One region of the Streptomyces sp. 1331.2 genome, then DNA from elsewhere that is predicted to be linked to it. Evidence: riboswitches for the same ligand, from Rfam matches in the RefSeq annotation. Region 1 holds a riboswitch; the other holds the start of a gene.
What was found. A riboswitch is a leader RNA that binds a small molecule or an ion and turns the genes downstream of it on or off. The one in region 1 is predicted to bind cyclic di-AMP.

Region 1 (7,057 bases):
GAGGCTCCGATGAGGACCCGGGTGGAGTCCGGCGAGTGCGCCTCGGCGAGCGCGAAACCGTACGTGGCCAGGCTGCCGGCGGCCAGGTAGAAGAGGGCGTACCGGGCCCGGCCGAGCCGCTGCTCGACGGTCGGGCCGAAGACGTAGAGGAAGAGCAGGTTGCCCAGCAGGTGCAGCCAGCCGGCGTGCAGGAAGAGGCCGGAGAGGACGGACAGCGCCGGGTGCTTGCCCGGGGTCGGGGCGGCCCGGCAGCCGGGGACCGGGTCGGGGGCCTCGGCCAGCTGTTCGGCGGTCAGCGGCCGTCCGGCCAGGAGTTCGGCCGGGACGGCGCCCCAGCGCTGTTCGTACCGCTGCTCCGCGCAGACCCGGGCCTGGCCGGTGCCGTACAGCGGGTTGAGTCCGGCGGCCGGGCCGAGCAGGAAGACCAGGGTGTTGACCGCGATCAGGGCGTAGGTGACCGCCGGGGCCGGGGGCTGCGGCCCGCCGCCCCGTGCGGCGGTGTGGTCGGGGGCCGTGAGCGCCATGCGGCCAAGCATCCCTCCGGGCGCCGCAGGTGACACGGCGGTTTACGGCAGGTGGACTAGCTGCCTTATTCGGCTGACCGATGGTCGTGACGGTTGCCCCAGGCAATAGGCTTGGGGCGGGCAATCCCGCCTCCCGCCGCCGATGCCGGGGCTCCGGGGGGAGCGCCTGGCCCACGCAGGGAAAACCCGAGAGGATCCCCGATGACCGTCCCCGCCCTGACCGCCGAGACGCGCTGGCGCTGCACGCTGTGCGGCAACCTCACCCGTTTCGACGTGACCCGCACCGCGCGGGTGACCGAGTTCCTGCACTTCGACCTGGCCGGCGAGTCCAAGGTCGAGGAGACCGAGGTGCTGAGCGAGACCGTCGAGTCGGTGCGCTGCCGCTGGTGCAACGCCGTGGACCAGGTCGAGCTGGTGGCCCGTCCGGGCGCCGAGGACGCGCAGACCCCGGCCGAGCAGGGCTGATCCCGCCGGTCCGGCGGGCGGTGCGCGGCGCGCCCGTCCGCCGCACGGGACAATACAGAACAGACAAGAAGCACGGAGCGTGACGACAGGGGGGTCGCGGCCGTACCCGCCGGACAACAGGATCGGAGCCGAGGACGTGGTGGACGCAGCGAAGGAGCCCGGCGAAGCGCAGGGACTTCGGCCCGCTGCGCAGGCGCAGGCGCCGGACGCCGGGGTGGGCCCGGCGCAGAGCACTGCCCCGTCCGACTCCGTGGAGCCAGGGCCGGAGCCAGGGCCGGAGCGTGCGGTCGAGAAGCTCGACCGGCCGCTGCCGGAGGGGGTGCGCCGGCGCGTGGTCGGGCTGGCCTCGGACGCCTTGGGCGGACTGCCGCCGGGTGAGCTGCCGCAGAGCCTGCGTCAGTACGTGAAGTTCACCCCTGCGCGGCGGGCCAAGTACGCGGCCACCGCGCTGGCCGCGGCGCTGGAGGCGGAGCCGGCCTTCCGGGTGCGGATAGCGGAGCGGCTGCGGCTGGGGCAGCCGGATCTGGTCCGTGCGCTGGAGTCGGGCAGCGTCCCGGGCGCCGCCGATCCGATGGACGTCGCCGCTGCCGCCTACCTGGTGCGCTCGGCGGGCTGGAGCCGGCTGGTCGCCGAGGCCGGTGACGAGGCCGAGCGGGCCGGTGCCGAGGACGCGGCCGCCGAGGCGACCCGGCTGGTGGAGAAGCTGCAGGCGGAGCTGGCCGAGGTGCGGGCCGCGGCGCGGGCGGACCTGGACCGGCAGCGCGCGGAGTTCGAGGGCGTCCGGCGGGAGGCAGAGTCGCTGCGCAAGAAGCTGCGGTCGCTGGAGAGCGACACCCGCCGGGCGCAGGCCGAGACGCGCCGGGTGACCGCGGAGCTGGAGGCGGCGAAGGCCCAGGGCGCGGCCGAGCGCAGTGCTGCGGAGGGCGAGGCACGGCGGCTCCGGCACCGGGTCTCCGAGCTGGAGACCGCCGCCGAGCAGGGGCGCCGGTCGGCCCGGGAGGGGCGCAGCGTCGAGGACATGCGGCTGCGGCTGCTGCTGGACACCGTGCTGCAGTCGGCCCAGGGGCTGCAGCGGGAGCTGGCGCTGCCGGTCTCCCAGATCCGCCCGGCGGACCTGGTGGAGGCGGTGGTGCCGGGTGCGGCCTCGCCGCACGACGTGGCGCGGCGCGGGCTGGCCGAGGACGATCCGGCGCTGCTGGACCAGCTGCTGGCGATCCCACAGGTGCACCTGGTGGTGGACGGCTACAACGTGACGAAGACCGGCTATCCGACGCTGCCGCTGGAGCAGCAGCGGATCCGGCTGCTGGGCGGGCTGGCGATGCTGGCCCAGCGCACGCAGGCGGAGGTCACCTGTGTGTTCGACGGGCAGGACCTGGACGTTCCGGTGATCATGGCGCCTCCGCGCGGGGTCCGGGTGCGGTTCAGCCGGACCGGGGAGACCGCGGACGAGCTGATCCGCCGTCTGGTGCGGGCCGAGCCGCAGGGCCGTCCGGTGGTGGTGGTCTCCACCGACCGGGAGGTCGCGGAGGGCGTGCGGAAGGCGGGCGCGCGCCCGGTGGCCTCGGTGCTGCTGCTGAACCGGCTGGCCCGGCCCTGACCTCGGTCGGGCGGCATGACGGCTGGTCGGTGCGGGTTTCGCGACGGTGTGCGCTTCCGGTGAAGTCAGTGTGGGAAACGGACTTCACGCCTTTGGGGGAGTGGCAAATCGGTTAGATCTTCACTAGGGTCTGGCGTCAAACCTATTTTCCGGAATCTCGTCCGATCGGGTGAGTCCGATGGAAGAAGGAGCCGGGCCCTTGGCCTCCCACCGCCGTCCCAAGCAGCCGAGCCGCGCGCGAGTCTCCGTGCTCACTGCTGCGGCTGCGACCGCGGTCGCGCTCTCCGCCCAGGTGGCCGCGCACGCCGCGCCGCAGCCGAACACGACGGACGTCAAGGCGCAGATCGACCAGCTCCAGCAGGAGCAGGAGCAGGCGGCGGAGAAGTACAACGGCGCCAAGGAGCGGGCCGACCAGCTGCGCAAGCAGGCCGACCAGCTGCAGGACCAGGTGGCCCGCAGCCAGGAGCAGATGACCCAGCTGCAGGGCGGCCTGGCCGAGGTGGCGGGCGAGCAGTACCGCACCGGCGGCATCGACCCGTCCGTCCAGCTGATGCTCTCCTCCGACCCGTCCGGCTACCTGGAGAAGGCCTCCACCGTCCAGCAGGCCAGCACCACCCAGGCCGAGGCGCTCAAGGGGCTGTTGGAGCAGCAGCGCCGGCTGGACCAGGAGAAGGCCGAGGCGGCCGCGGTGCTGGCCTCGCTGGACTCCACCACCAAGGACCTGAACCAGGCCAAGTCGGACGTCAACACCAAGCTGAAGGCCGCCCAGGACCTGCTGAACTCGCTCAGCTCCGCCGAGCGCGCGGCGCTGAAGGCGCAGCAGGCGCAGGACGACCGCGCCTCGCGCGGCAGCGACCGGGTCGACCTCAGCAGCCTGCCGCCGGCCAGCGGTTACGCGGCCGTCGCGGTGTCCAAGGCGATGAGCAAGCAGGGCTCCGCGTACGTGTGGGGCGCCACCGGGTCCACCACCTTCGACTGCTCGGGCCTGATGGTCTGGGCGTACGGGCAGGCCGGCGTCTCGCTGCCGCGCACCTCGCAGGAGCAGGGCCACTACGGCACCGCCGTGCCCGGGCTGGCCGCGGCGCAGCCGGGCGACCTGGTCGTCTACGGCGGCGACATGCACCACGTCGGGATGTACATCGGCAACGGCATGGTGGTCCACGCGCCGCACACCGGTGACGTGGTGAAGGTGATGAAGGCCGACGCGATGCCGATCAACACGATCCGCCGGGTCTGACGGCCCGACACGCCGAAGGGGCCCGGGTTTCGGCCCTGTGATCCGCGCCACCTCCGGTCGGGGGTGGCGCGCGGCTTTCCGTCGTTTTGCGACCGACTGGTGAGACCTGATCAGCCTTGCGTACGGCAGCGATCACCATCGGTCATTTTCACAAGAGAACTTGGGTAATCTTCCGTCTTTTTTCTGACAAGGATTTGAACCGATCACGGTTCAGTTACTAGGGTCGTGCCCCGAACCACCGCACTGTCGATCACCCAGCCCGGGTGGCGGCGGTGGTTACCGCCGAGTTCGCGAGGCAGCGGGGCAGGTCGAAGCGACTGCCCGACAGGGGAGCCCAGTGGTCGGGGGCGCTGCGGAGCGGAGCCGGGGAACCACGTTCCTCCGGGGTGAATCGGCGCCAGGTCGGCCGGTAGAACGGCCGTGAGGCGTCGTAGGGCATGCTTCCGGCCCGAACCCGTCAGCTCACCCGGTAGGCGGACGCAGGAAGAAGGAGTCCGCCTTCGTGGCGTCCCATCGTCGTCCCAAGCCAGCAGGCCGTGCCCGGGTCTCGATCCTGACCGGTGTCGCCGCCGCAGCCGTCGCCCTCTCCGCGCAGTCCGGCGCGCACGCCGACCCGCAGCCGACCAAGGACCAGGTCAAGGAGCAGGTCGACCAGCTCAACGAGCAGGCCGAGGTGGCGACCGAGCAGTACAACGCCGCCCAGGAGAAGCAGCAGACGCTGGAGAAGCAGGTCTCCGGTCTGCAGGACCAGGTGGCCCGCCAGCAGGCCCAGGTGACCGATCTGCAGGGCGGCCTCGCCGAGATCGCCGGGGAGCAGTACCGCAACGGCGGCATATCCCCGACCGTCCAGCTGATGTTCTCCTCCAGCCCGGACAACTTCCTCAACCAGGCCGGTGCGCTGAACCAGGCCGGTGACACCCAGAGGAATCAGCTGAAGCAGCTCCAGGAGCAGCAGCGCAAGCTGGACCAGGACCGCACCGAGGCCCAGGGCAAGCTCGCCGAGCTGGAGTCCACCACCCAGCAGCTGAAGGCCTCCAAGGACGAGGTCCAGAAGAAGCTGAACGCCGCCCAGGCCCTGCTCAACACCCTCACCGACCAGGAGCGCGCGGCGCTGAAGGCGGCCGAGGACAAGGCCGCCGCGGACGCCAAGGCCCAGGCCGACGCCGCCAAGGCCCAGCAGCAGGCCGCGGACCGCGCCTCGCGCGACAACAGCCGCGGCGACATCGCCACGAGCCCGGCCTCGCCGGTCGTCAAGCCGGCCGCGCCCGGCAGCTCCCGCGGTGCCGCTGCACTGTCCGTCGCCGCCTCGAAGATCGGCAGCCCGTACGTCTACGGCGCCGTGGGCCCGGGCTCCTTCGACTGCTCCGGTCTGATGGTCTGGTCGTTCAACCAGGTCGGCGTCTCGCTGCCGCGCACCTCGCAGGAGCAGGCCAACGCCGGCACCCGGATCGGCACCGACCTGTCCCAGGCCCAGCCCGGCGACCTGCTGATCTTCTACAGCGACGCCCACCACGTCGGCATCTACGCGGGCAACGGCCAGGTGCTGCACGCGCCCAAGCCGGGTGCCAGCGTCCGCTACGAGGCCGTCACCAACATGCCGCTGACCTCCATCGTGCGGGTCTGACTCCCGCCCGACGCCGCCAGGCCCGGTCTTCCGTCAGGGAAGGCCGGGCCTGCGGCTTTGTCCGCGGTTCGGGCCGATGTCCGATTACGGGTCAAATATTCGGGTCGGGAGGGGTTTGGACTCGCTTGCCCGGACTCGCTAACGTCTGCCACCGGACTCCCGCTCGACGGCCGCCCGCAGTGCGGCGGCGGGGCCGAACCGCAGGATTGGAGCTGCTGCCGCCATGCCCGTGCACCGCCGTTCCCAACTGCTCGCCCGTGCGCTGGTGCTGACGGCGGCCGCCACCACCGCGCTGGGTGTCGCGACCAGCGGCAGCGCCCAGGCCGCCCCCGGCACCCCGGACCCGGCCGACCGCAAGGACGTCAAGGCGCAGGTGGAGCAGCTCTACGACGAGGCCGAGCAGGCGTCGGAGAAGTACAACGCCGCGCAGGAGGCCCAGCGCAGGCTCCAGGGCGAGACCACGACCCTGCAGGGCGAGATCGCCGTCGCCCAGGACCAGCTCAACGAGCTGCGCGGCGACCTGGCGACCGTCGCCGGGGCCGAGTACCGCGGTGGCGGGATGAACCAGACCGCCCAGCTGATGCTCTCGCCCGACCCGGAGGACTACCTCGCCCGCGCCCGTACCCTCGGCCAGGCCGCCGAGCGGCAGCAGGAGGCCCTGCACGAGCTGGTGACCCGCCAGCGCCGGCTCGACCAGCGCCGCACCGAGGCGGCCGGCAAGCTCGCCGAGCTGGACGAGACCCGCCGCTCGCTCGCCGACAGCAAGCAGCAGATCCAGCAGCGGCTGGCCGCGGCGCAGAAGCTGCTCAACGGCCTGGGCGCCGTCGAGCGGGCCAGGTTGACCGCCCAGGACGCCCGGGACGCCGAGCAGCGCGCCACCCGGGGCACCGACCGGCTGGACCTGGGCACCACCCCGCCCGCCTCCGAGCGCGGGGCCGCCGCGCTGGCCGCCGCGGTGCGGATGATCGGTGCGCCGTACGTCTACGGGGCCACTGGGCCCCGCGCGTTCGACTGTTCCGGTCTGATGTACTACAGCTGGCGGCAGGCCGGAGTGACCCTGCCGCGGACCTCGCAGGCCCAGGCGTCCGCCGGGCAGCGGGTCAACCTCTCCGACGCGCGACCGGGAGACCTGGTGATCTTCTACCGGGACATGCACCACGTCGGCATGTACGCCGGCGGCGGTGTCATCGTCCACGCCCCCTACCCGGGCGCCAGGGTCCGTTACGAGAGCGTCAACGCCATGCCGGTCGCGGGGGTGGTCCGGCTCTGAGCGCGTCGCCGTCCGGCCCCGCCGGCCACGACCCCGCCCACATACCGCGCCGGGCGCTGTCCCGGCGCGGTGCGCTGCTGCTCGCGGCCGGCGGGCTGCTCCAGCTGTCGCTGCCGCCCGCGGCTCCGGCGGCGGCGCCCGCCCGGCAGGCGGCCGGCCTGCGGGGCGACCTGCGCGGCGCGGTCGCCTCGGTGCTGGCGGAGCGGGCGCGCTCGCTGCCGGCCCGGACCGGGCTGCCGGTCGCCGAGGCCTCGTACCGCAACCTGGTGCTCGCCGCGGCCGGGCCGCCGGACCGGCTGACCGCCGCCGCCGACCTGGCGGTGCGGATCGCCGGGTACGA
Region 2 (7,057 bases), 4.7 Mb from region 1:
GGCGGTCACCGTCGACCCGCACCGCCCGACCGGCCTCTACCTCAAGGAGGTCGGCGGCAGCACCGGCCACCACCACGACCTCGGGCCCGGCCGCAGCCGGCTGCACTACCACCGGCGCGGCTCGGCGGCCGCTGCGCTCTCCCCCGCCCTGCTCGCCGAGCCGGCCGCCGCCGCGCTGCTCGCCGGCGCCCGGTTGCTGCACCTGTCCGGCATCACCGCCGCGCTCTCCGACGACTGCCTGGAGCTGCTCTCCGCCCTGCTCGCCGACCGCCGGCCGGGCCGGCTGGTCAGCTTCGACCTCAACTGGCGCCCCGCGCTCTGGCGGGAGCGCGACCCGGCAGTGCTGCCACCGCTGCTGGACGCCGCCGACCTGCTGCTGCTCGGCAGCGACGAGGCCCAGGCCGCCCTCGGCACCGGAGACCCGGCCGCCCTGCGCCGCCTCTTCCCCTCGCCCGCCACCCTCGTGGTCAAGGACGCCGCCCGGCAGGTCACCGCCCTGGAGCGGGACGGTACGGCGGTCACCGAGCCCGCCCTCGCCGTCGAGGTGGTCGAGGCCACCGGCGCGGGCGACGCCTTCGCGGCCGGCTACCTGGCCGGCGCCGTACGGGGCCTGGACCAGCGCCGCCGGCTGCGGCTCGGCCACCTGAGCGCCGCCTGCGCGCTGACCGCCCACGGCGACCAGGCCGAGCTGCCGCCCGCCGCCGCGGTGGCCGCACTGCTCGACGCCTCCCCCACGGACTGGGCCGCCACCCGGGTTACCGCGGACGGCATCACCGGCCCTGCCTGCCCACCGACCGTACGCATCCCCTCCCGTCAGGCCCGGGCACAATGAGCGAGCCCCCCAGCCCCCGAAGCGGAGCACGATGAGCCAGACCGTCACCCGCGCCCTGCGCATCCTCGCCGAACTCGGCGAGGGCGAACGCTCCCTCGACCAGCTCGCCGAGGTGCTCGGCGTCCACAAGACGACCGTGCTCCGACTCCTCCAGAGCCTCGAAGAGGAACGATTCGTCTACCGCGACGCCGCCTACCGGTACCACCTGGGCGCCGGCCTCTTCGCCCTCTCCGGCCTGGCCCTGGAGCAGCGCGGCATCCGCCGGATCGCCGGCCCGCACCTGGCCGAGCTGAACGCCGCCACCGGCCAGACCGTGCACCTGGCCGCGTACGAGGGCGGCGAGGTGGTCTACATCGACAAGTTCGACTCCCGCCACCCGGTGAGGATGTACTCCCGGATCGGCCTGCGCGCCGCGCTGCACAGCGCCGCCGTCTCCAAGGTGCTGCTGGCCGACCTCCCGCTGCCCGAGCGGCGCCGGGTGGTGGCCGGGATCGACTTCACCCCGCACACCGAACGCACCCTCACCACGCCCGAGGCACTGCTCGCCGAGCTGGAGAAGGTCGCCGCCCAGGGCTGGGCGCAGGACCACGCCGAGCACGAGTCCTTCATCAACTGCGTGGCGGCACCGATCCGGGACGCCAGCGGACGGGTCGTCGCCGCCGCCTCGATCTCGGTCCCGGACGTCGTCCTGCCGTACGAGCAGGTGCTGGACCTCCTGCCCCAGCTGCTCGCCACCGCCTGCGCGATTTCGGCCGACTGCGGCCGCCCCGACCAGAACTGACGGTCAGTCACCGAAGGGAAACCCCGTACCCCATGAGCTCCGAGCACCCCCGGACCGCCGAGAAGGTCGAGATCCGCACCGACGGCGCCCCCGCCCCCGCCTGGATGTTCTCCCAGGGCGTCCGCAAGGGCCCGATCCTGCAGGTCTCCGGCCAGGGCCCGCAGGACCCGGCGACCGGCGAGTACCTCCACCCCGGCGACGTGCGGGCGCAGACCCGGCGCACCCTGGAGAACGTCAAGGCCATCGTCGAGGCCGGCGGCGCCACCATCGAGGACGTGGTGATGTTCCGCGTCTACCTCACCAAGCGCGCCGACTTCCCGCTGATGAACGAGGTCTACGCCGAGTTCATCGAGGAGAACATCAAGCCGGGCGGCGTGAAGCCCTGCCGCACCACGATCTTCGTCGAACTCCCGCAGGAGCCGATGCTGGTGGAGATCGACGCCCAGGCCGTCGTCTCCTGACGCCCCGCAAGACCACTCGTGCCACCACCCCGAAGGGCCCGACGGCCGGCGGGCCCTTCACCACCCCGCGGACGCCTGCTTGCCACACCCCTCAACGGACATTAGGTTAGCCTCACCTAACCAACTGGAGGTCCGTCCATGAGCCTGCCCCCCGGCGACACCGAGGCACCCGAGCCCACCACCGCCGAACGGATCCACAGCCTCCTCGGCGCGACCTCCTCGCTCACCGTCCGCGCCCTGGGCGAGCGCCACGACCTGGACACCCCGGTCTCCGTCCACGGCTCCCGCCTTCGGCTGCGCGCCCCGCTGGACGCCCCGCTCACCGCGGCCGCCGCCCGGGCCGGCGAAGGCCTCGCCGTCGTCCTCGACGTCACCGACGTCTCCCCCGTCGCCGTCCGCGACCGCGTCCGTGCCCGCCTCACCCTGGCCGGCCGGCTGCACCTGGCCCACCTCGCCGACGACGGCCTCACCGTCCACCTGCACGTGGACGTCGCCCACGCCGTCCTCGCCACCCCGTACAGCACCGGCGCGATCACCGCCGCCGACCTCGCCCGCGCCACCGCCGACCCGCTGGCCCGGCACGAGGCCGCACTGCTCACCCACCTCGCCGACGACCACGCCGACGCTTTCGACGTGCTCACCCGCCTGCTCGACCCGGCCCTGCTCGCCCGTACCCCGGACGTCCGCCCGCTCGCCCTGGACCGCCACGGCCTGGTGCTGCGCCTGGACCACCCGGACGGCCACCGAGACGTCCGCCTGGCCTTCCCCGAACCGGCCCGCGACACCGAGGACTTCGGCCACCGGATGCACGACCTGCTGTCCGCCGCCCGGTACGGCCAGCCCGCCCACCGCGGCTGACCGAACGCCAGCCGCCGAACGCCACAGCCACCGAACGCCACCGAACGCCACAGCCACCGAAGGCCGGAAAACGGCAGCGGCCGGCCCGGCTCGCGAGGGGGTTGTGTCCCGCGAGCCGGGCCGGCCTTGGGCGTGTCCCGCGCCCATGTCCGCCGTGCGGCGATCACCCGGTCGAGCGGTCACCCGACATGACCATCCCGGAGGATCGATTCGCTCCGCAGCAGCGGTGGTTCCTGAGACCCCGACAGGTCAGAGCGCGACGCCGTGCGCGCGCAGGTAGGCGACCGGGTCGATGTCCGAGCCGTACTCCGGACCGGTACGGATCTCGAAGTGCAGGTGCGGGCCGGTCACGTTGCCGGTGGCACCGGAGAGGCCGATCTGCTGGCCGACGGTGACGGTCTGACCGATCGACACGCCGATCGACGAGAGGTGCGCGTACTGGGCGTACTTGCCGTCGGCGAGCTTGATCTCGACCTCGTTGCCGTAGGCGCCGCCGTTGCCGGCCTTGACCACGACGCCGTTGGCGACGGCGCGCAGCGGGGTGCCGGTGGAGGCGACGAAGTCCTGGCCGGTGTGGTGGCCGGAGGCCCACATCGAGCCGGCCACGCCGTAGGCCTCGCCGAGGACGGGGTGGGCCAGCGGCGCGACGTAGCCGGAGGTGGCGGCGACCGGAGCGGCCGTCACGGCCGGGGCCGGAGCGGCGGTCTGCACCTGGGTCTGCACCGGGGCGGACGGCTTGGCGACCTCGGTCGTGACCTGCAGCTGGGCCTGCGGCTTGGCGGCGGCCTGGGTGGCCGGCGCGGCGGGCTTCGCCGGGGCGGCGTCCGCGGACGGCGCGGCGGCGTGGCCGGCGATCGCGAGCTGCTGGCCCGGGAAGATCAGGTTCGGGTTGGCGCCGACGACCGAGCGGTTCTGCTCGTACAGCGCCTGCCAGCCGCCCTCGACGCGCTTGGCGTCGGCGATCTTGGACAGGGTGTCGCCGCTGACGACGCGGTAGCTCTCGTGCGCGGCGGCGGCCTGGGCGGCGGGCTTGGCCTCGGTGCCGGCGGCGGGCTTGGCCTCGGTGCCGGCGGCGGCCTGGGTGACCGGGGCGACCGGGGCCGTGTGGGCCTGGGCGTTCATCGCGGTCACGAGCGGGAGGGCGAAGGAGACGCCGGTGACGGCGGTCGCGATGCCGATGCGGGCGGCGCGGGGCAGGGTGATACGACGAGCCTGAGCAGGCATGGAAGTTTCCTCTCCGACGCCTGCGAGGTGAGCTGTCGGGTTCGGGCTGGAGTTGCCCGGCCGCATGCGCGGCTTCACCCCGAGCCGGCCCTGGACGCCCGCGCCCTGAGGCGCGAACTCCGGTCCGGCGACTTACCTGTGGGTCCCCCGCTCCTGCCGTACAGAGTTCAGTGCGAGCCACCGGGCAGCGGCAGGACTCGGCGTTCCACCCGGTGGATCCGTCCGGGCTGGCCGGGCGGTCGCTGAACTAAAACCCATCCGTTCGGGTGAAGCAATGTCGATCTCTTGAACGGGCAACCATCCCCCACCCCCCGGTCACCCTCCGCACGTCGCGCCGCACGATCCGTACACAATCCATTCACCCCGCGCCACTGATCCACGACCCTGCGCCGAACTCCACGACGCTGCGCAACCCCCCACCCACCGAGCGTCAACGACGGACACGCCCTCCGGTGAGCCTTGTCACGTACGCCCCACGGGGCGCAGGATCGGGCCGTGGCCACCTCCGAAGCCGGCACCCTGCGCCTGGGCACCGCACAGGGTCGCTGGGTACTCCTGGCAACAGTGCTCGGTTCCAGCATGGCGATGCTCGACGGCACCGTCGTGAACGTCGCCCTGCCCCGCATCGGCGCCGACCTCGGCGCCTCCCTCGCGTCCCTGCAATGGACGCTGAACGCCTATCTGCTCACCCTGGCGGGCCTGATCCTGCTCGGCGGCGCACTCGGCGACCGCTACGGGCGGCGCCGGGTCTTCCTGATCGGCGTGGTCTGGTTCGCCGTCGCCTCCGCGGCCTGCGCCGCCGCACCGAACATCCAGGTGCTGATCGCCGCGCGCGCCGTCCAGGGCATCGGCGGGGCGCTGCTCACCCCGGGCTCGCTCGCCATGCTCCAGGCGGTCTTCCATCCTGACGACCGTTCGGCGGCTGTCGGCCTCTGGTCCGGCCTGGGCGGGGTGGCCGCCGCGGTCGGCCCCTTCCTCGGCGGCTGGCTGGTGGACGGCCCCGGCTGGCGCTGGATCTTCCTGCTGAACCTGCCGCTCGCCGCCGCCGTGATCGCCGTCACCACCCGGTCCGTACCGGAGAGCCGGGACGAGAGCGCCACCGGCCGCTTCGACGTGCTCGGCGCGGTGCTCGCCGCGCTCGCGCTCGGCGCGTTCACCTACGCGCTGACCGCGGCCGGGGAGGGCCTGTCCCCCGTGGTCTGGGCCACCGGGGCGATCGGCGTACTGCTCGGCGCCGTGTTCCTGGCCGTCGAACGGCGCGCGGTCGAGCCGATGCTGCCCCTCGGGCTGTTCTCCTCCCGGCTGTTCACCGCCGTGAACCTGGTCACCCTGTGCGTGTACGCGGCATTCAGCGGCGTCTTCTTCCTGCTGGTGGTGCAGCTGCAGATCGTCTCCGGGTTCTCGCCGCTGGTCTCGGGCTTCGCACTGGTGCCGATCACGGTGCTGATGCTGGCGCTGTCGGCCCGCGCCGGGCGCCTCGGCAAGCGGATCGGCCCGCGGATCCCGCTCACCATCGGCCCGCTGCTGTGCGCCGCCGGAGTGCTGCTGATACTGCGCATCGGCCCGGGCTCCTCCTACTGGGCGGACGTGCTGCCCGCCGTCACGGTGATGGGCTGCGGGATGACCCTGCTGGTCGCACCGCTGACGGCCACCGTGCTGGCCGCCGTCGAGGTCCGGCACGCGGGCATCGCCAGCGGGGTCAACAACGCCGCCGCCCGCGCGGCCGGACTGCTCGCGGTGGCCGCCCTCCCGGCGCTGGCCGGGCTGAGCGGCAACGCCTACCGGGTGCCGTCGGCGGTGGACTCCGCCTTCCACACCGCGATGCTGATCTGCGCGGGCCTGCTGGCCGCCGGCGGGCTGATCGCCTTCACCACCGTCCGCGGCAACGTCCTGGCCGCCGAGGAGCGTCCGGTGGCCGAGCCGAGCTGCGACTGGCCCTGCGGGACCACCACCCCGCCGTTCGACCCGGGCCACGTCCAGTCGCACGAGGACCCCGCCACCGGTCCGGCAGCGGGGCCCTCGTCCGAGAACTGACGAACCGTCAGAGGATGTCGCCCGGAGCGTACTTGGCAGCCTCCGGGTAGGCGGCCGCGACGGCCTCCACCTGGCGGACCACCTCGGCGACCTGGGCGCCGGCCGCGCCGGTGAAGGAGAGCCTGTCGGCCAGCAGCGCGTCCAGCGCGGCACGGTCCAGCGGGATCCGCTCGTCCGCGGCCAGGCGGTCCAGCAGCTCGTTCTCCCGGGCGCCCGCGCGCATCGCCAGCGCGGAGGCGACGGCGTGCTCCTTGATGACCTCGTGCCCGGTCTCCCGGCCGACGCCCGCGCGCACCGCGCCCATCAGCACCTTGGTGGTGGCGAGGAACGGCAGGTAGCGGTCCAGCTCGGCCTCGATCACGGCGGGGAAGGCGCCGAACTCGTCGAGGACGGTCAGGAAGGTCTCCAGCAGGCCGTCGAAGGCGAAGAAGGCGTCCGGCAGCGCGACCCGGCGCACCACCGAGCAGGAGACGTCGCCCTCGTTCCACTGGTCGCCGGCCAGCTCGCCGGTCATCGAGGCGTAGCCACGCAGGATGACGGCCAGGCCGTTGACGCGCTCGCAGGAGCGGGTGTTCATCTTGTGCGGCATCGCGGAGGAGCCGACCTGGCCCTCCTTGAAGCCCTCCGTGACCAGCTCGTGGCCGGCCATCAGGCGGATGGTCTTGGCCAGGCTGGACGGCGCGGCGGCCAGCTGGACGAGGGCGGTGAGCACCTCGAAGTCCAGCGAGCGCGGGTAGACCTGGCCGACGCTGGTCAGCACATGGTCGAAGCCGAGGTGCGCGGCGACCCGGCGCTCCAGCTCGGCGAGCTTGTCGGTGTCACCACCGAGCAGGTCCAGCATGTCCTGGGCGGTGCCGACCGGGCCCT

Region 2: linked by a shared signal. The riboswitch ahead of CRP52_RS03760 (M23 family metallopeptidase) and the one ahead of CRP52_RS23765 (C40 family peptidase) in region 1 are both predicted to bind cyclic di-AMP.

The regions. Positions count from the first base shown of each region.
Region 1 is NZ_OBMJ01000001.1:5,520,772-5,527,828, forward strand. It holds gene CRP52_RS23745 (rhomboid family intramembrane serine protease) at 1-524, opposite strand, end outside; gene CRP52_RS23750 (hypothetical protein) at 726-989, shown strand; gene CRP52_RS23755 (NYN domain-containing protein) at 1,204-2,586, shown strand; gene CRP52_RS23760 (C40 family peptidase) at 2,786-3,823, shown strand; cyclic di-AMP (ydaO/yuaA leader) riboswitch at 4,162-4,315, shown strand; gene CRP52_RS23765 (C40 family peptidase) at 4,326-5,447, shown strand; gene CRP52_RS23770 (C40 family peptidase) at 5,671-6,717, shown strand; gene CRP52_RS37725 (hypothetical protein) at 6,909-7,057, shown strand, end outside.
Region 2 is NZ_OBMJ01000001.1:863,932-870,988, forward strand. It holds gene CRP52_RS03740 (sugar kinase) at 1-832, shown strand, start outside; gene CRP52_RS03745 (IclR family transcriptional regulator) at 864-1,613, shown strand; gene CRP52_RS03750 (RidA family protein) at 1,646-2,074, shown strand; gene CRP52_RS03755 (DUF2470 domain-containing protein) at 2,213-2,932, shown strand; gene CRP52_RS03760 (M23 family metallopeptidase) at 3,182-4,156, opposite strand; cyclic di-AMP (ydaO/yuaA leader) riboswitch at 4,159-4,339, opposite strand; gene CRP52_RS03765 (MFS transporter) at 4,652-6,190, shown strand; gene purB (adenylosuccinate lyase) at 6,198-7,057, opposite strand, start outside.